DNA from 4 places in the Hahella sp. KA22 genome. Region 3 is predicted to be linked to each of the others. Evidence: predicted binding sites of a transcription regulator. Region 3 holds the regulator's gene; each other region holds the start of a gene.
What was found. The regulator FNR, encoded in region 3, switches genes on or off when oxygen is low (the NO sensors DNR and NnrR bind a similar motif). The targets are predictions, from matches to a motif close to TTGATNTANATCAA.
Positions count from the first base shown of each region.

Region 1: a site for FNR is predicted at 3,166-3,179, ahead of ccoM (cytochrome c oxidase subunit CcoM). Genes of this name have one in related genera too.
Region 2: a site for FNR is predicted at 2,480-2,493, ahead of EUZ85_RS04410 (TraR/DksA C4-type zinc finger protein). Genes of this name have one in related genera too.
Region 4: a site for FNR is predicted at 2,109-2,122, ahead of EUZ85_RS11355 (histone deacetylase family protein). Genes of this name have one in related genera too.

Region 1 is NZ_CP035490.1:5,172,986-5,177,577, forward strand. Features, by position in the region: gene EUZ85_RS22850 (RluA family pseudouridine synthase) at 1-505, opposite strand, end outside; gene EUZ85_RS22855 (class I SAM-dependent methyltransferase) at 492-1,520, opposite strand; gene EUZ85_RS22860 (flavin reductase family protein) at 1,517-2,131, opposite strand; gene EUZ85_RS22865 (chalcone isomerase family protein) at 2,502-3,119, shown strand; gene ccoM (cytochrome c oxidase subunit CcoM) at 3,256-3,375, shown strand; gene EUZ85_RS22870 (translocation/assembly module TamB domain-containing protein) at 3,402-4,592, opposite strand, start outside.
Region 2 is NZ_CP035490.1:994,025-998,616, reverse strand. Features, by position in the region: partial or broken gene EUZ85_RS04425 (methyl-accepting chemotaxis protein) at 1-46, opposite strand, end outside; gene EUZ85_RS04420 (hypothetical protein) at 100-348, shown strand; gene EUZ85_RS04415 (two-component system response regulator) at 886-2,046, shown strand; gene EUZ85_RS04410 (TraR/DksA C4-type zinc finger protein) at 2,071-2,394, opposite strand; gene yjjX (inosine/xanthosine triphosphatase) at 2,539-3,066, shown strand; gene EUZ85_RS04400 (RNA-binding protein) at 3,324-3,602, opposite strand; gene EUZ85_RS04395 (hypothetical protein) at 3,861-4,349, opposite strand; gene malG (maltose ABC transporter permease MalG) at 4,506-4,592, opposite strand, start outside.
Region 3 is NZ_CP035490.1:5,601,669-5,606,260, reverse strand. Features, by position in the region: gene dnaB (replicative DNA helicase) at 1-266, shown strand, start outside; gene alr (alanine racemase) at 266-1,390, shown strand; gene EUZ85_RS24715 (sugar nucleotide-binding protein) at 1,556-2,461, shown strand; gene fnr (fumarate/nitrate reduction transcriptional regulator Fnr) at 2,458-3,237, opposite strand; gene EUZ85_RS24705 (hypothetical protein) at 3,381-4,397, opposite strand.
Region 4 is NZ_CP035490.1:2,520,284-2,524,875, reverse strand. Features, by position in the region: gene EUZ85_RS11360 (GNAT family N-acetyltransferase) at 1-2,016, opposite strand, end outside; gene EUZ85_RS11355 (histone deacetylase family protein) at 2,263-3,186, shown strand; gene fliS (flagellar export chaperone FliS) at 3,297-3,692, opposite strand; gene fliD (flagellar filament capping protein FliD) at 3,754-4,592, opposite strand, start outside.

The DNA of each region.
Region 1 (4,592 bases), 430 kb from region 3:
ATCGACCCGCCGCCGCTTTATTATGGGCGATGATCACCAGCCCCATGGCTTCACGATCCAGCCGATGCAGCAGGAACACCTGTCGCTTACTTTGAAAGTGCAGCTCCACCATGCGCAGCAGGCTGCAATGATCCCCCCATTCGGAACCCTGCGTCAGCAGTCCAGCAGGCTTGCACCAGATGGAGTATGCGTCGTGATCCGCCACCAGCGTGGGCTGCGGACTGTTGAGAGCGAGAATCTGAGGATCGTAATTCAGCTCCAGCACATCGCCGACCGCCAATGCGGATTTGGCTCTGCGCAGGCGCTTCTGCGGCTTGCCGCCGCGCTTCCACCAGACGGCGCCCTTCAGCATGGCGTCTTTGACCTTTTGCTTCGACAAACCGGTCTGCGCGGCCAGCCAGGTAGACGCATCCGCCACCGCCTCGCCGACAATCAACTTACGACGCCAGCGGCTTTGCGCGTCCACTTCCCCGCCCCCGGAACGCCAAACATTATCTGACGGCATGGTACACCTTGAATCGGCTGTTCTCGAACAGAACCCGCACCGGCCCGACATGAGCTTCAATCCAGTCCGGGTATGGCAGGAAGCGATTCGCCACCAGGGTTAATGAGCCGCCAGGCTTAAGTACGCGAGCGCAATCGCGCAGAAACTGCTGAGTGATGCGAGTATCCTGCTTCACCCCCTGATGAAACGGCGGGTTAGTGACAATGGCGTCTACGCCGGGCTGCACTTCAGCGAGCCCGTCTGACGCATAGATATTCAACTCAGCGCCATTGGCTTCAGCCGTGCGCGCCGCGCTTTTCAGCGCCAGCAGATTAATATCCGTCAGCTCCACCGATGCTTTGGGGTAGCGCTTCTTCAAAGTCGTTCCAATGACGCCGCATCCGCAACCAAAGTCCAGAAGTCGCCGTCCGTGCAATTCCGGCAGGGATTCCAGCAGTACTTGCGTTCCCTCGTCCAGACGCCCCGCGCTGAAGACTCCCGGAAGCGTGAAAAGTTGCAGTGCGTCTACTTTCTCCTGCGTGAGTTCATAGGCGCGCCAGAACTCGTCTTGCTTCGGCCGCCAATCTTTCGCCGGCGTCAATTGCCAAACCTGACAATGACGCGCCGAGTCCACCTTGGTGGCGTCCCAGCCTTCTTTCGCCAGACGCTTGGCGGCGCTCTCAACGCCTTCCCGCTTTTCCCCCACCAGCCAGATATGCTGCGCCCGTTTCACTGCTGGCGCGGCAACGGACAACATCAGGTCCAGCATTTCTCTGGCCTTCGGCATGAACAGGGCGACTTGGTCCCATTGCGCGTCCGCGGGCAACGCCAGATCCGTAAATAACCGCTCTTCCGCTACGGCGTTCCGACAGGCGTTCACCGCCGTATGGTCCCAACTCAGAACGCTGACTTCTGCGCCCGTCTGGCGCAGTTCCGCCGTGATGGCGTCTGCGGGCGGCGAGCACAATAATATCCGGCCGCTCAACTGCTCACGTTGGCGTAACAGCGCTTGGCTGGGATTGCTTAACTGGCTCATGCGGGCCTCGGAATACTGATAACTTCGCCTAATGTGGCGTATTCATCCGCACCCAGACGGGACAGCGGGTCCACCTGCATCGCATCCACTTTGAGACGGCCTTTGGCGTCCGTGGTCATGACGCTATCGTCCACAAACAGTTTTTCGATATTGAGCAGCACCATCGCCTGAGGCACGCTGCCCAGCTCCACCACTTCCTGCACACGACACCCGAACGCCAGACGACACTCAGCCAGACGGCCCAGCTCGAAGCCTTCAAAGTCCACCAATGACAAATTAAGCCCTTGCAACTCGGATTCGCCGTAAGGCAGCGTCCGGGACGAGTCCGTCACCGCCTGCGCCATTTCACGACCAGCGATATGCACCGTGCAGGGCGCGCCAACCTGTAAATTACTGCGCGTATCTTTCAGCTCTCCGCTGGGCTTTTTGCCGATGGAAATGGCGATGGTGGGGGGCGCGCTGGAAATCGCCGTGAAATAGGAGAACGGAGCCAGATTCATGCCGCCATCCTCATTGCGGGTCAGCGCCCATGCGATGGGACGGGGGATGACGGTCTGCGTCATCCAATGATAGATTTTGGTCGCTTCTAATTGCTGGAAGTCAATATACATGGGGGAGACTCTATGGCGTTGCAGTGGCTTGAAGTTGCTAAAGCCCGCTATTTTAAGCCCCCCCGCCTCTTTTTTCTAACCTTTACGCAGAGTTGAGGAAATAATGATGCCCCAATAATGGACTATATAAAAAGACCTATCGACGCAGATGAAAATGTGATCAGTATCCACTCAATCTTTGTATCATTGTGTAACACTGCTCAACATTCAGTCAGGATCGCCCAGGCAGCCAAGCCTGGAGAGCCCTGACGTTATAAAAACAAATACGTCCATCAACCTGTCGCGCCAGGAATCTATAAAGTTATAACAAACCCTGGCGCCGGGGTCTGCCTGAATGCTGTCAGCAGGCCCAGGGCAAAGAGGCGCCACAATGAGCATATCTCCAACACTATCGTCGATGCTGTTCATCGTTTTGTTGAGTCTGACTACGCCGTCCTTTGCGGTGACGCTGCAAGGCGTGGAAGTTCCTGAATCCCTGCCGCCAGAAGGCGACCGCCCTTCACTTTCCTTGAATGGAGCCGCCACGCGCCGCTTTCTGGTTTTTGTCGATGTTTATGTCGGCGCGCTGTATGTAGAACAAACGACTCACGAGGCGCAAACGCTGCTTGCCGACGAAGGTTACCGGCGTATGGAGTTCACCATGCTGAGGGACGTGCGCGGCCGCAAAATCGCCGACGCCTTTTACGAAGGCATGCGTCTGAACATCAGCAAGCAGCAGGCGGAGGACATCCGGGGAGAGATTGAGCAGATGGTGCACATGTTCGACCAAAAACTGGAAAAAGGAGACACCGCCGTCGTGGAGTATATCCCCGGCGTCGGAGCGCAAGTCTGGCTGGACGGGCATGACCGCGGCGTCATTCCGGGCAAGAAGTTATTCGACGCCATTCTTTCTATCTGGATTGGCGACTACCCTGTCAGTCAGGACTTCAAAGCCGGCATCCTGGGGACGCCGCAACAAACGGCGAGTCGAACGGCTGACCGGAATTGACCCCGGTCAATATAAGCGTTACCGAGGGGCCGGCCGCCGGGAGAGGTTGACCTGAATCAAACTCGTCATGGCGGACCCTCGCCATAATCCAACTAAAGATCACGTTATTATCGATCAGCCAAGTTGGAGATCCATTATGTACATCGACGAGACCATCATCGCGGGTTTACTGGTAGTAGGCATGACCATCGCATTCTTCGGCGGCGTCTATGTCGTGCTGAAAAAAGAAAACGACAAACATCAGAAACATCATTGATTACAGGCTCCGTCGTTACGGTGACGTCAGTAGTCCTGCTTCCACTGTAACTCGACGCCGCCAAAGCCGGACTGTCCGCCAGTGGTCGTCTCCAGGTTGAGGTTGGGGTTCAACTCCACCTCGACGGAGCCTTTCCACGGCTGCGCCGGGTCTGGGGTACGCTCCAGCTCCAGGTATACGCGTTCAGTCAGATATTTGCCCACACCGACGGATACGCCGCTGCCGTTGTCGGTTTCCTGAGTGTCGACGGACAGTGTGTCAACGCCCAGCAGGTCGCGGGTGGTGGCGATGGGGTCAAAGAAACTGCCGCCTTCTCCACGCAGCGTCTGCACCGCCGCCGCCAGGCGATACGCCTGAATCGGCGTGATGTTGCGCACGGACTTGCCAAACATGAGCTGCGACAGGATTTCATCTTCCGGCAAGGGCGGGTTTGAACTCAGGTTCACCTTCAGCGACGCCAATGATCCGGACAGCTCCGCACGATATTCCGTGTCCTTGCTGGTGTAGACGCCCACGATAAACATGGTGAAGCTGTCGTTCTCAAACAGCACCTCCCCTTCCTGCAGGTCGAATTTCTTACCGAATACTTCAAAGGTGCCGCGCAAGGTTTCAAAGTTGCCACGATAGGAAGCGGATTCCAGCGGTCCTTTGGCGAACACCCGGCCTTTCAGTTCCGCTTCCAGCCCGCGCCCGCGCAGATAAGCCTGCTGATTGACGACCAGACGAATATCCAGAGCGACCTTGGGCAAAGGCAGGATGCTGTCTTCCTCGAGCACTTCTTTAGCCACCTCGCGTACTTCAATCTCCGGAATATCACGGCCCAGCGCCGCGTCCAGCATCATCGCAAACGGCAACACTTCCACTTTTCCGCTAAGCAGCAAGTTTTTGAAATCCCCTTCCAGCGTCAGCTTCCCGGACACCGCGCCTTCCATATCGGAGCGGCGCAGAATACTGGCGTTGGTGGCGACCAACTGCAGCTCTATCGGCTTGTCGTCACTTTCTTCACCGCCCTTCAGTTCACTCCAGTCCACATGGCCAAGCAGCTCCAGCTTGCCGGAGCCGCCATCACTGGCGGAGCTGTCGCTCATGGTCATTTTCCGGCCGGAAAACGCCAGATTGGCCTGAGCGTCTTTAAATAAAGTGCTGGTGATGCGGTTTTCGTAAAAACCATCCTGCAGTTTCAAATCGCCATTTAACAGAGGATCGCCCAGAACGCC
Region 2 (4,592 bases), 2.4 Mb from region 3:
CTGCGTTAAGCGCCAGCAGGTCAGTCTGATCGGCGATTTCCTGAATATTACCCAGCAGGGAGAACATCTGGTCGATGTGGTGACCATATCCTCGATGCGATGCACGGCATTCACGCTTTTCTCACTGACGCTGACCAAGAGGTCAACGTAAGTCCCGATAACCTGATCCAGGGACTTGGCGAAAAACTCGATGCTGATATTGTCATCGCCGATTTCATTCTTGCCGCCAGACTTACCGCCTTTTTTGGGGTCGCTCTTCTTCCCCTTCATCCGCTCGAAAATTTCTTTGGCCAGTTCATTCTGGTGGTTGGCCAATTCGCTCAAAGAAACGAACGCCTGCCCCAATAACTCGATGTTGTTACTGATCGTGTCCGCCAGATCGCGATTATCGGAACTGATGGAAGCCAGTTGCCCATTGGCGTAATTGTCGATTTCCTTAACCGCGCTCTGAAAATCCCGCTCGCTGCTCTGTCGCTGTCGTTCCAGCTCCCCGTTACTTTCATTCTGCTTGCCGTCGGAAATCAGACTGGAGGCGAAAAACGCCAGACTGGAGGCCGTGAACAGTCCGGCTGAAAGCAGCCCGGACGTCAACCATCCGCCACACAGCGCCGCCAGCCCTGCTCCCAGAGTAGCCAATACGATTGGATCTTTCGCCATCAGGTTCCGTGTCATTGCAAGCATAGGATTCCAGGAAAGCTGTTAGAAATGGATTTAATAACTATAGAACAACCTGCCGCCGCCGTTTAAAAAATAGACCCTGATCAAAATAAACCGGGGTTCCAGAGATCAACGTCAGAGCATCGCAGCCAACCCAAAAAAATGCGCTATGCTTCAGGAATAACCATGCGAAAAAGCGGAATACGGATCATCGGCAAGGAGTTTCATATGGGTTTGAAATACGCAGGTCTAGTCATAGGCTCGCTACCCGAGCCCCTGCAGACAGCCAGCCTGAGCCTACTGGAGTTGCAACAAAGCGAACTGCACGACGCCATTGAAAAGATCAACGGCGGCCAGTGGCATGCGATCATTCTCTGTGTTGAGCAACCTTTGAAAGAAGCGCAAATGACCCTCGGCATGTTGCGCCAGGATACCCAGATCGGCGATACCCCTCTGATATGCCTGACCTCGGACAATAGCGTCGAAGACACCATTGCGCTGTTCAACTCCGGCGCGGATGACGTCATTCCCACCAACACTCCATCGGAAGAGTTCATCGCCCGCATCAACAAAGCCATCATCAACCTGATCGCCAACCGCCAGCTCAAGTCGCAATTACAATTCACTCATGATGTCGCCATGTCCGCCATGACTGACAGCGGCGACATGGGCGTCAATATCAACTTCCTGCTGGATTCCGCTGACTGCAATAACTTCGACGAGTTGGGCCAACGCCTGTTCCAGGCGCTGAATAATTACGACGTGCGCTGCAGCCTGCAGATTCGCGGTCGCTTCGAAGAAAAAAACATGGAGCCCAACGGCCTCTCCCGGGATCTGGAAAGCCGTCTGCTGCGACATTTCCAGGACGCCGGACGCCTGCACTCCGCCGGGCGTCGTCTGTTCATCAACTTCGACCAGGTGTCGCTGCTAGTGAAAAATATGCCGCTGGGGGACGAAAAACGCTGCGGGCGTCTGCGGGACAACCTGTTCTATCTGGTGCAGGGCATGGACAGTCGGGTAAAAGCGCTGGATGATCGCCGCACCACCGAGCTGCAGATGGACCTGCTCAAGCAACTGACGTCCAAGGCGCAGACAGTGCTGGAGGATATCGACAAGCGCTACTCGGATGTGGCGGACAAAATTATCAGCGCCACCGAGAACGCCGCCGAGCAGATGGTGTTCGCCCTGAATACCCTGGGACTGTCGGAAGAGCAGGAACATTCCATTATGTCGATTATCGACAACGCCATCTTCACCACCAATGACATCTTCCATCAAGGTCTGCGGGTCAATCCTGGAGATCGGCAGCTGATCCAGAAGATATCCGAGATGATGAAACTGCCTCCTGAAGAACTGAACCGCGCCTTGGAGCAGTTCAGCCAGGAGTAATTGTGAGTAAAGCTGAGGAAGTGGTTATTCAGACTTGCTGGCGCAACTGACGCACAGCTCTGCGAAAGGCAACACCTGCAGGCGGGACTCGGGAATTTCCTCCCCGCACGCGACACAGACGCCATACTCACCCTGCTGTAGCCGTTGCAGGGCCTTTTTCACCTGATTGATCTCGATTTCCGTCTCAACTTTGAGCGCATTCAGCACGTCGTCGTTCTCCCGCTCCTGCGCCTGCTCCGCTGAGTCCGCGGAATGTTCAGAGGTGAGGTCGCGGGTAATCTCTTCCAGACGCGTGATGAGTTCCGTCAGTTGCTCGGACAACCGGTTCTTAATGTGGGACTGCTGCATAATCTCTCCTTTGCGATGCTTACGGTGGTATCCCAGGCTGGTATTGCTCTCCCTGGCAAGAATGTCATTAAACAGAATATATGGCTTGATTCGCCGCAAACCAACAAGTTTTAATTGCGATTTTGTTGCAACAGAGAGATGTCTATGGAAGTCATCGTAGCCTCCGTCAATCCAGTTAAAGTTAATGCGGCGCGCAACGGCTTCAGTCGTTGTTTTCCCGATTCGCAGATTCACTGCGTCGGCGCCGGAACCGAATCCGGCGTCGCTTCCCAACCTCTCACCGACGACGAAACCCTGCAAGGCGCCCTGAACCGTGTGCAGGCGGCGCGGGAAACGCACCCTTCCGCAGATTACTGGGTGAGCTTTGAAGGCGGCGTCGACCGGATTCGCTCCCAACTGTTCGCGGTCGCCTGGGTGGCGGTGGGACACGGAGACGATATCAGTTACGCGCGTTCAGCAGCGCTGCCGCTACCGCAAGCCGTGGTCGAAATGATGGATCAGGGTATGGAGCTGGGAGAAGCCAACGACCGGTTATTTGGAACGCAGAACAGCAAGCAACAGACAGGCGCAATCGGACTGCTGACCCGAGAGTTGCTCAGCCGCGAAAGCCTGTACGCAGACACGCTGATCCTGGCGCTCACCCGCTTTACACTTCCTGAGGTTCGGATTTAAATCGCCTTCTTCCGCCAACGCAGTCTTTCTCCGCCGAAGCAGAACAGACGTTAGCCATCGACCCAACGATTCGTCCGACACAAAGAAAACCGCCAAAACCCGGCGCTAAGCCGGGTTTGGAAAAGCAAAGGCGCGCTTAGCGGCGCAATTCCCGTTCAGAACGAACGGAAGCGGCTGCTACAAAGCATCGCTCAGCAAGGAATAAAAATCGCCGCCCGGCTAAGCCGGTGAACGGTTATTTTCCTTACAATGACAAATTAGTGGCGAGGTCTGAAATTACGCTTTGGCTTTTCTTCTCGGGGACGAGCCTCGTTAACTTTCATGTTACGGCCTTTCAGATTGCTTTCATTAAGCTTCTGAATCGCCTCTTCCGCCTGCCCGTTGTCGGACATTTCTACGAAACCGAACCCTTTGGATTGGCCGGTATCTCTGTCACGGATGATATTGACGTTGCTGATATCGCCATAGGCCGCAAACGCTTCCCGCAAATCGTCTTCTGTTACCTGATAGGACAGGTTTCCAACATAAATATTCATCTCACCATCTCATTATTTGTCACGAGCGCCTGTAGCAATCACACTGACGAAAACCAAACGCTCCAATTATCGTCAGTGACTAGCCAACCGCTGGCTAATTCGGTTGCAGGCCCGCTCTCGCGCCTGCGCACAATGCATACAAATCTGGAACAAAAGTGGCAAAACGTCAAATAATTTAACTATGGAACATTCCCATTTCCAATTGATGACATTTCGCCGTCGCCTGCCCCTTATTCACTCGTGACGAATGTGGCGGCGTCAACTTGCGCCGCCCCCTTCGCCAGGGGCGTCCAGATCCTGCAACAACTTGATTTTAAGTAAGCACTTCCTGACCTCGAAGGTGCGGGTATAGCCGGGGAAGTTGGGCTCATCCACCGGCACCGAGACAGGACCCGCCGCCGAGGCCAGCGTGACAGTGCGCCCGGACGCATTCTGCTCCGGCACGTTATCGAACTGGTATTCCTTGAAACACAGGGTATTCTCGACATCAAACCCCTTGGCGCCCTGCTCTACCGATAACTCCGCGGCGCGCCGAATGGCCAGCTCTTCCACTTCGACCAACTCATATTTCTTGTAGGTTTCATAACTGACCTGATAACCCCCATCCGGCAACGCGATCTCGGAATAACCGTGGGGCCGACCGTCTTCTTTCGCCATATAGTCCGGCAGTTTGGAAAACGCGGAGCAGCCGCCCAGTCCGGCGGTCAGGGATAAAGCTGCGATAATTAACGAAATTCGCGGGAACATTAGGGAATCTCCTTATCAGGAAATTCAATTTATCACAGCGGGAGAGGAATACTCAGACCCAGTTCGAAAAACTCGACTGGCGCACAAAAAAAGACCCGGCCGTCTGGCCGGGTACGCGCAAGGAATAATTTGGAAGACGAGAGGATGATTGCGCGATTACCCTTTCACCCCACCTGCAGTGAGTCCACCCACAATCCATTTCTGGCAATAAAGAAAAATCAACGTGATGGGAAGCCCGGACAG
Region 3 (4,592 bases):
ACCGTAGTTTGGAGCAGCGACCCAATAAGCGGCCAGTTAACTCTGACTTGCGGGAATCTGGAGCGATTGAGCAGGACGCTGACTTGATCATGTTCATCTACCGGGATGAGGTCTATCACGAAGACAGCCCGGACAAAGGTATTGCGGAAATTATTATCGGTAAGCAGCGTAACGGCCCTATCGGAACGGTGCGCTTGGCGTTCATGGGTAAATTCACAAGGTTTGAAGATTTGGCTCACGATTATGGCGGGGGAGACTACGAGTAATGCGTCCATCCCGCGCTCTTATTGATCTGGACGCATTGCGTCACAATATTCGTTTGCTGAATTCCATTGCTAAAAACGCTCGTTGTGCGGCGGTAATTAAAGCTGATGCATATGGCCATGGCGCAGTGGAAATCGCTCGCGCCCTGAAAGGGGAGGCTCCTAAACTGGCGGTGGCCTGCTACGATGAGGCGGTGAGCCTGCGTGAAGCGGGTATTACGACGCCGCTTTTAGTGTTGGAAGGATTTTATAGCTCAGAGGAGTTGGCTGACTCCACTCGTTGGCGCGATATAGAGTGGGTTGTGCATGATATGGAGCAATTGGACATGCTGTCCGAGGTGGCTCCTTTGCGCAAGGCCGGTCCTAATTCCGCCCGGATGCAAACCTGGATCAAGTTGAATACAGGTATGAACCGGTTGGGATTGCCGTTAAATAAACTGGCTGGCGTTGCTGAAATGCTGCGGCAGTTTCCCGGGCTTTCTGTTATTGGGTTGATGACCCACTTCGCATGCGCTGACGAACTGGATAGCTTATTGCAACAGAAGCAGTGGCGCGCGTTTCAAGCTGGTATGCAGGTGGCGGGATCGGGCGGCTGGAGTTACTCCTCCGCTAACTCGGCCGCCTTGTTGCAATATCCGGAAACTCATCTGGATTGGGTGCGCCCAGGTATTGCGATGTACGGCGCATCACCTATGGCGGATAAGACAGGGGCGGACTTTGGCTTGAAGCCAGTAATGTCTTTTGAGTCACGCTTGATTGCTACCCGGGAGCTGCAAGCTGGAGATTCTATTGGCTATGGCGCCGCCTGGACTGCGAACGGTCCAACAAGAATGGGGGTGGTTGCTGTAGGGTATGGCGATGGATATCCAAGACAGATGCGGAATGGTGCGCCTGTCGCCGTGTGCGGTAAGCGGACAAGCGTTATCGGGCGGGTATCCATGGATATGTTGACGGTGGATATTTCTCATATTCCAGAGGCGCGTATTGGGTCGGAGGTGGAGTTGTGGGGTGGGGCTGTTTCCGCTGATGAGGTTGCAGGATATGCGTCAACAATCTCCTATACTTTATTTACGGGTATGACCTCGCGTGTTCCCAGGGTATACCTTAATCGCTCGGAAGGGGTTTAAGGTGCAGCGTTAAGCTGGAGAATGGGGATAAAGCCCGGGGTATCGGGTTTGCGAAAATCCCTTCAAGCAGCCAATATTGTTAACATAATATCTTCAGGCGGTCCGCATTCCAGGGGCGCTAAAGGCTACGAGATACATTTAAGGGGTACATGAGTGATTGTTTGTGTGACGGGAGTCGATTCGCCATTAGGTAAGGCTATAGCTCAGCGTTTGCAGCAGAGCGGCATAGCGGTGGAGGGCGTTCCCTACGAGCAGTTTCTGATGACCAATGATGCGATCGTGCGAGCAATGAGAGCGATGCCCTCTGCGGATTTTGTTGTTCATGCTGCGGAGATGGGCGACTTATTTAAAGCGGAGCAGCATCCGGATTTGGCCTATCAGGTTAATGTGTCCGCTTGCGAGGCGGTGGCGGAAGTGGCGGCTTTATGGAAGGCGCCGATTATTCACCTCTCCAGCCATCTTGTTTTTGATGGCGTCAAAAAGAATCCCTATATTTCCGCCAACAAAGGACGTCCTCTTTCAGTGTATGGGCGGACTAAACTGCAGAGCGAACAATGGCTTCAGGAAAACTATAGCAAGCATCTGATCTTGAGGGTCGGGTGGTTGCTGGAGGCGGGCGCCCAAGGCTGGTTGCAGACCATGCTTTCTGCGCTGTCTTCAGGAAAGCGTCTGAACGCCAGCACCGATATGCAGCTGACTCCCGTGGCGGTGGATGATGTGGCGAGAGTTGTAGACGCGGTTATTAAGCAGTTGAGTTGTAATATCTCTGTGTGGGGTGTTTACCACTATGCTGGCGCTGAAGCTGTCACCCACTATGAGTTGCTGAAGGCGATTGTGCTGCAGGCGTTTGGGCAGGAAGAGATGTTGCAGGCCCTGATCGAGAAAAAGGGCGCTGATGTATTACCGGGGGTGGCGCTTCCGGCGAATGGCGCGTTGGGGTGTATCAAGCTGCGCAACACCTTTGGCGTTAAGCAGCTTCCCTGGCGCCGCTATCTGCCGGCGTTGATTGAACAATGCCAGCAGCGTGGCGGTGTAAAAGCGGCTGAAAACTGCCTGGAAGAGACCCGTTAACGAGCGTTAAGGGCTGATTCCTTCTGCTGCTCCAGGCACTTGGTGTCGTGGCGAAGAATTTTCTGTAGTTCGTCCAATTGCAATATCTGAACTTCCCTTCCTTGAACTTTTATAATGCCGTTGTTCTGGAAGCGGGTAATGACCCGGCTGACAGTTTCGACGGCCAAGCCTAAATAGTTGCCGATATCGCTGCGAGGCATAGGAAGTCTGAAGTTTGTGCCGGACAGGCGACGACGACTGAAGCGGGTCGACAGGGATAATAACAGAGAGGCTATACGCTCTTCCGCTGAATTTTTGCTTAGTAGCATCGTGAGCTGCCTGCTTTCCTGAATCTCTTTGCTCATTAATGAGAAAAAGTGGTGTTGCAGGCTGGGGATGTCCGAAGCAAGGTCTTCAAACTTTTCCAGAGGAATTTCGCATACGCTGGTGCGCTCAAGGGCGACGGCGGAGCAGGAATATTTTTCCATGCTAACGCTGTCCAGGCCGATAATCTCGCCAGGCAGATAAAAGCCAGTGACCTGTTCCTCGCCTTCCTCAGATACGGTGAATGTTTTGATCGCGCCGCTACGAACTGCGAAGCACGAGCGGAATGGGGTGTGTTGCTCAAAGATATATTCGCCGCGATTGAGCATTTTGCCCTGACGAATGATTTCTTCCAGACGATCAATATCTTCAGCCCCAACCGCGATAGGAATGCAAAGCTTGCTCAAATTACATTCGTGGCAGCCTCTGTGTAAGCTAAAAGGAGAGGAGGTTGCTATATGCTTGCTTTCCATCGGTTGCCTCGTGGCTGGATGAGTGAAACTGCTTAAAGAGGCTTCTAGGATAGCCAATAGCTATTTAAAAGCAAATCCCTACGATGGGAAATTTACAGGGAAACCTACGCTCGCCTTTGTTTTTACATTGTTTTCACCTTTTGTTACAACTGGGTTTGAGTGTAGCGAATTGCTCTTGCTGGAAGCTCGCTGTTATCCAGGGTCTTGTAGTAGTCGTCCAACTGTGTGGCGTTGCGCAATTGATAGTGGGGCGTGTAAGAAAAAGCGCCCAGCCCAACGCCATGCAGGCAACTGACTCCTTGGCTAATCAAGCCTGTCCAGGGTAGTGCGAAAAAGTCCTGCGTGATCGGGATAAACGATGCGGACTTAATGCGTCGCTTGAAATCTTTTTGCGCGGCTTCCAGGCCTGATGTGCTGGCGAATTCCGTTTTATGGCTGGAAAGTAGGATGCCTTGCGGTCTCTCTGTCAGAATTTCTTCAAGATGCTCGGATAGTGCGGCGACGGTCGCAGGAGTCACTTTCAGGCGCAGGTAAACGGCTTTGAAGTCGAATGCCCGAATGGTCTGCAGCCAATCCTTAAGGTTCTCAATAGGGAAGGACTGTGCGTATTCGCCGGGATCATTGATGCAGATGATATTGAAGCCCAATCCTTTGATCAGGGCTAGCGCTTCCTCGGACTCAGGGCGAGCGTCCAATTCAATGACATGGCGTGCGTCGGCGCCGAAGCTCAGTTTGAACTCCCGACCTAAATAGTACATCACCTGCGTCTGCGCTGCGGGAGTGAGCTGGCGAACCAGATCGCCGAACCAATGCAGGTACTTAACCTGACTGCCGACGGGGAGGCTTTGCTTGAGTAGTCTCACTTCTTTCACGACATAGTCGATGTACTTTTGCAAATTTGCATTCATAGATGGGAGTCTGCGGGTGTAATTTTCCGCGCTGACAAGTGTATTAAAGCAGGGCGCCTGAACGCTCAATGCGAACCCGCCTTCATAATATCGAGCCAGAGAGCTGTTGCGATAGTCCGCGTCATAGGCTCCCTCGTCCAGGGCGCTCCAGTTTTCACTGGAGAACTCTTTAGGGGGGGAGTTGAGCAAATAAACCCAGCTATCATTACCCCCATTTTGTATCGCTTGTTCGACAACCTTTCCAACTGGCATATTGGGTCTCCAACCAGGTAAGAAAACATCTGCGCGCGTTTGACTATCATTGTCAGCGATTTGGCGCGCGCGCCTGCTGTCACACTTGTTGGCAAGTGGATCCCCCCTCTCTCCATGCTCAGTGTATCCAGCTCCCGAAAGGGAGTCTTGATATTGATCAAGGGGTGAGCGGGTGGCTGTCTGAGAGGGTGTACT
Region 4 (4,592 bases), 3.1 Mb from region 3:
GCAAATTTTGGCGATGTCCTGCTCGGGGTTATAGCTATAGTCTTTCAGCAGGCGAAACATATGCGTCTGTTGCAACAAGTCCCGGGCCAGCACCATGTTCAATGGCGGCAGAGCGAGCTTGCGATCCGCCGACACATTCACCGCCGCGCCGCTGGCGCCGCACACCATTAAAGGCCCAAACACGGGGTCGCGGGTGACTCCCAAACTGAACCCCACCCCGCCCACCGTCTGAAAACTCGGCTGCACCGCAAACCCGAGAAAGCCGCTGTCGGGATAGTGCTCTCTATAATGCGTCAATAGATAGCGACAGGAATCGCGAATGGATGCTTCCTCCACCAGCCCCTTCACCCGGCCCTTATAGCGGCCGCGACCGGTCTTCTCGTCTTTAAAAGGGACACAGCTATGCTCGTGCAAAATGCGGATGTCAACTGGCGAGCCGAATTCACGCGCGACTTCCACTACCTGCTCTTCCGTTTCACAGTAGCGGGTATCCTGCATGTTGATGCCGTAGTCGGTGAGAATCTGCCGCGACTCCGCATTAGTCAGCACTCTCCGTCCTGAGGCGTATATCTTCTGAATGGTCTTACGCGCACGGGAGCGGTCCACCACTGGGTCGGTATAGGATTCAGGCGTCTCCCGCAGCACCCGCTGACTGCGCTGGTGATTAACCATGTGCATGAAGGCTTTCACCGCCTTGTCCGGCGTGGAGAATGTGGGCACGCCGCTATGGAAAAACGCTTCCCTGGCGTCATACACCGTACTGTGCCCTAACCAGCAGGTGAAAATATTCAAATGAGAACGCTTGCCCGCCTCAATCACCGCATCCGCCACCTGCAGACTGTCCTCGGTCAGGGACGGGGCGTACAACACCAATACATTGGACACATGCGGATCGCGTCCGAGTATCTCCAGAGTACGGCGATACAGCTCCGGGTTGGCGTCGTAGTTGAGATCGATGGGGTTGCGGCGCGTCCAATAAGGCGGCAGATGCTTGCCCAGTTCACTCACCGTTTCCGGCGACAGCGAACCCAGCTCGCCATTCAAAGACGCCAACCGATCCACCGCCAGCACTCCAGGGCCCAGACCGTTGCTGATTATGTGCAAAGGCTCGCCGCGCACCGGTTTCATCCGGGTTAAAGTCTCCAACGCATCGAACATCTCATCGGCGCCGTTAACCCGCAGAACCCCGGCGCGCCGGAATACCGCATCGAAAATCTTGTCGCCGTCCACAACCCCCAAAGGCAACTCTGCGGGGCGCCATTGCGATGCCGGAGTGCGACCGCTTTTCACTGCGATCACCAGCTTCCCCCGTGACACGGCCCGCACAGCGGAAATAAAACGTCGGGGCGAATGAATATTCTCCATATGCAGCAATATCGCTTTAGTGCTGCGATCCTGGGCCAGGTAATCAATCAGGTCATCGAGCCCGACGTCGATGCCGTCTCCCAATGTGGTGAGATGAGAAAAGCCGATTCCCCGCGTAAACGCCCAGTCGATGACCGCACTGGCGAGAGAGCCGGACTGGCCGATATAGGCGATCTTGCCCGGCAGCACGCCCATATGCATGTAGGTCGCATTCAGATTGCTGGCCGGGGACAGCATGCCAATGGTTTCCGGCCCCAGAATACGAATACCGTACTCAGACGCAATTTCCTGTACGGAATACATCAGCGGCCTGCCACTGCGGCTATGAGTGCGCGACAGGCCGCCAGTTAAGATCATCGCAGTCTTAACCTTGACGTTTCCCAGCACCCGGACAATACGCGGCACACTCTCCGGCGGCGTACAGATAATGGCCAGATCCGGCCGAAACGGCATTTGCTGGGGCCGTTTCACACAGGGGACGCCATGCACATCGTGATAGCCCTTGTCATTCACCACCACCAGACGGCCTGAATAGTCCGTGGACATCAGATTACGCAACACCATGCCGCCCAGATTATTGGAGCGTTCGGACGCGCCAATCACCGCGATGGACTTAGGGTTGAACAACGCTTCTAAATGTCGGGTTCCCAATCTGTTTTCTCCATTTGCGTTGACAGGCTCCGGACCCGGCGGCTGCGGAAACGCCGCCGATATCTAAGATACATAGACCAATACCGGCCACTTTGACAGATATCAAGATCCCCCGCTTTGACTGACTTGGCGTAATTCGATGCGCCCACCTCAATCGCGGGCGCGGACTATAACATTCGCCCCATCTCCGGTTTCAAGCCGTTATCGCTTTGCAGTAGACTAAAAGCCTCTAAAAGGAAAACAAAGATGAAAACCGCCCTTTTCTATCATAAAGACTGTACATTGCACGACATGGGCGAGGGGCATCCCGAAAGCCCCATGCGATTGCAGGCGATTATGGACCGGCTTGAGCACGCCGGCATACTGCAGGAAGTGGATCTGGTCGAGCCGCAGGAAACTGACCGCGATAAAATCATCCGGGTGCATCCCTCCCGCTACGTTGAACAACTGGAAAACCTGAATCCGGACAAAGGCCGCATCATGGTCGATCCGGACACCGCCCTGATGCGTCACAGCATGCGCGCCGCCTATCTGGCTGCGGGTTCAGCGGTGGAAGCGGCGGACATGGTGCTCAGCGGCCAGGCGAACACTGCGTTTTGCGCCGTGCGTCCGCCTGGTCATCATGCGGAGCGTAGCAAGTCCATGGGCTTCTGCTTCTTCAACAATATCGCCATCGCCGCCCGCCACGCCATGGATTTTCATGGCCTGGAGCGCATCGCCATCGTGGATTTCGACGTGCATCAGGGCAACGGCACGGTAGACATCTTTCAGGATGATCCACGGGTCCTGTTCTGCTCAAGCTTTGAGTATCCGCTGTATCCGTTCAGTCACCATGCGGTGGATCGCCCTAATATCATCAACACGCCGCTGGACGCCCACACGCGCGGCCTGCAATTCCGGCGCAGCGTTGAGCGGGACTGGCTCGCCCGCCTGCAGGATCACCGCCCGCAACTGATACTTATCTCAGCGGGATTCGACGCCCATAAACATGATCCCCTGGCGCATCTGGAGTTGGAAGAAAGGGACTACCGCTGGATCACGCGTTTATTGATGGATGTGGCGCGGGTCTACAGCAGTGGGCGCATCGTTTCTATTCTGGAAGGCGGTTATAACCTGAACGCCCTGTCCGCCAGTGTGGAAGCGCACATGGAAGGTTTGATGGGGAATTGAAGCGTCGAACGTAGTATGAGAGAACGGCTTAACCTTGCTTAGAAACTCCATCCGCCAACAGCGGAAGGAGTTTCCATAAGGTTGCGAGAAAGCGGCCTGTTCAGGCCAGGTTAGACGAGACCTTTTTCCAACGCTTCCTGACGAATGCCGTCCCAGCCGTTTTTGACTTGCTTCAACAAGCCCGCCACTTCATCCAGGATAGTCGCATCATTTTGCAGGTTGGCTTCAAATAAACGGCGCTCCATATATTCGTACAATGCATCCAGACGCTCTGCGATATCGCCGCCTTTTTCTTTGTCCAGAAACTCACGCAAACCGCCGACGATTTCAACCGCCTTGCCGATAAGCCGGTTTTTGCCTTCAAAGTTATTGGCCAGAATCTGCCCCTTCGCCATGGTAATGCGCTCCAGCGCTCCATCGAACAACAGCTGGATCAACTTATGTCCATCCGCATCGACGATGCTGGTCTGACGATTCACGCTCTGATACTGATGTAACGCGTTCATTGTAATAGCAACCTCATAATTACTCGTCTGTGATCTTAAGCGCCTGGATCAGGCCCGTCGCTTAACCCTTGCTTCCAGTAGTGCTGGCCACCAGCGCTTCCAACTGCGTGGACAAAAAGTTTTCCGTGTTCTTGAGCTGGGAGATAATCAAATCCGCGGCGGTGAACTGACGCGCCAGCCTGTCTGTCAGGGCGGTAATTCGGTCGTTCAACTCCGTGCGATCTTCGGAGATTTTTTCCAGCTGAGAGTTAAAGCCATTGATGGCGACCGTAATCAGACCTTCGGCGGACAGATAATTGTTCACCAGGTCGACCATCTGGTCACCCACCCCTTCAATATAAGTCGCCGTGCCGCGCGCGCCAGTGGCGCCGCCGGTAATTTGCAGCTTGAGTCCTTTCGAGTCTCCGTCCGCAGAGGTCAGATACTGCCCCTTTCCGGTAGCGGCTTTCCCGTTGATCGTGCCAGCGACATCCAAACCATCTACGCCTGTGGCGACAGTCAATCCCAGCTGCGCCGCAGTATTAGTGTCGATAGCGGTAATCTCGACCTTGGAGGTAATGCCATATTCTCCAGAGGTGAACACCAGCTGGTTACTACCGTCCAACGAAACAGTCACACCAGAGCCTGCGATATTGGTGTCCGCATCCAACTGAGTCTGAATTTCCGCAAGCAACTCGCTGTCAGTATAAGTCCCGGCAGTCAGAGTAATAGTGTTGGACTCAACCCCGTTGACTTTGATCTTGAAGGTATCGTTGTCCGCATCAATGACCGTAGAGCCGCCCAGCGCCACATTGCCGGTGAAAGCGCCCTGCGTCGCCACCTGGGTGATATCGATGGCGTAAGAGCCAATCTTGGTGTTTATCCCGGCGCTGACGTATTTGACCTGTGCATCCGTCGTAC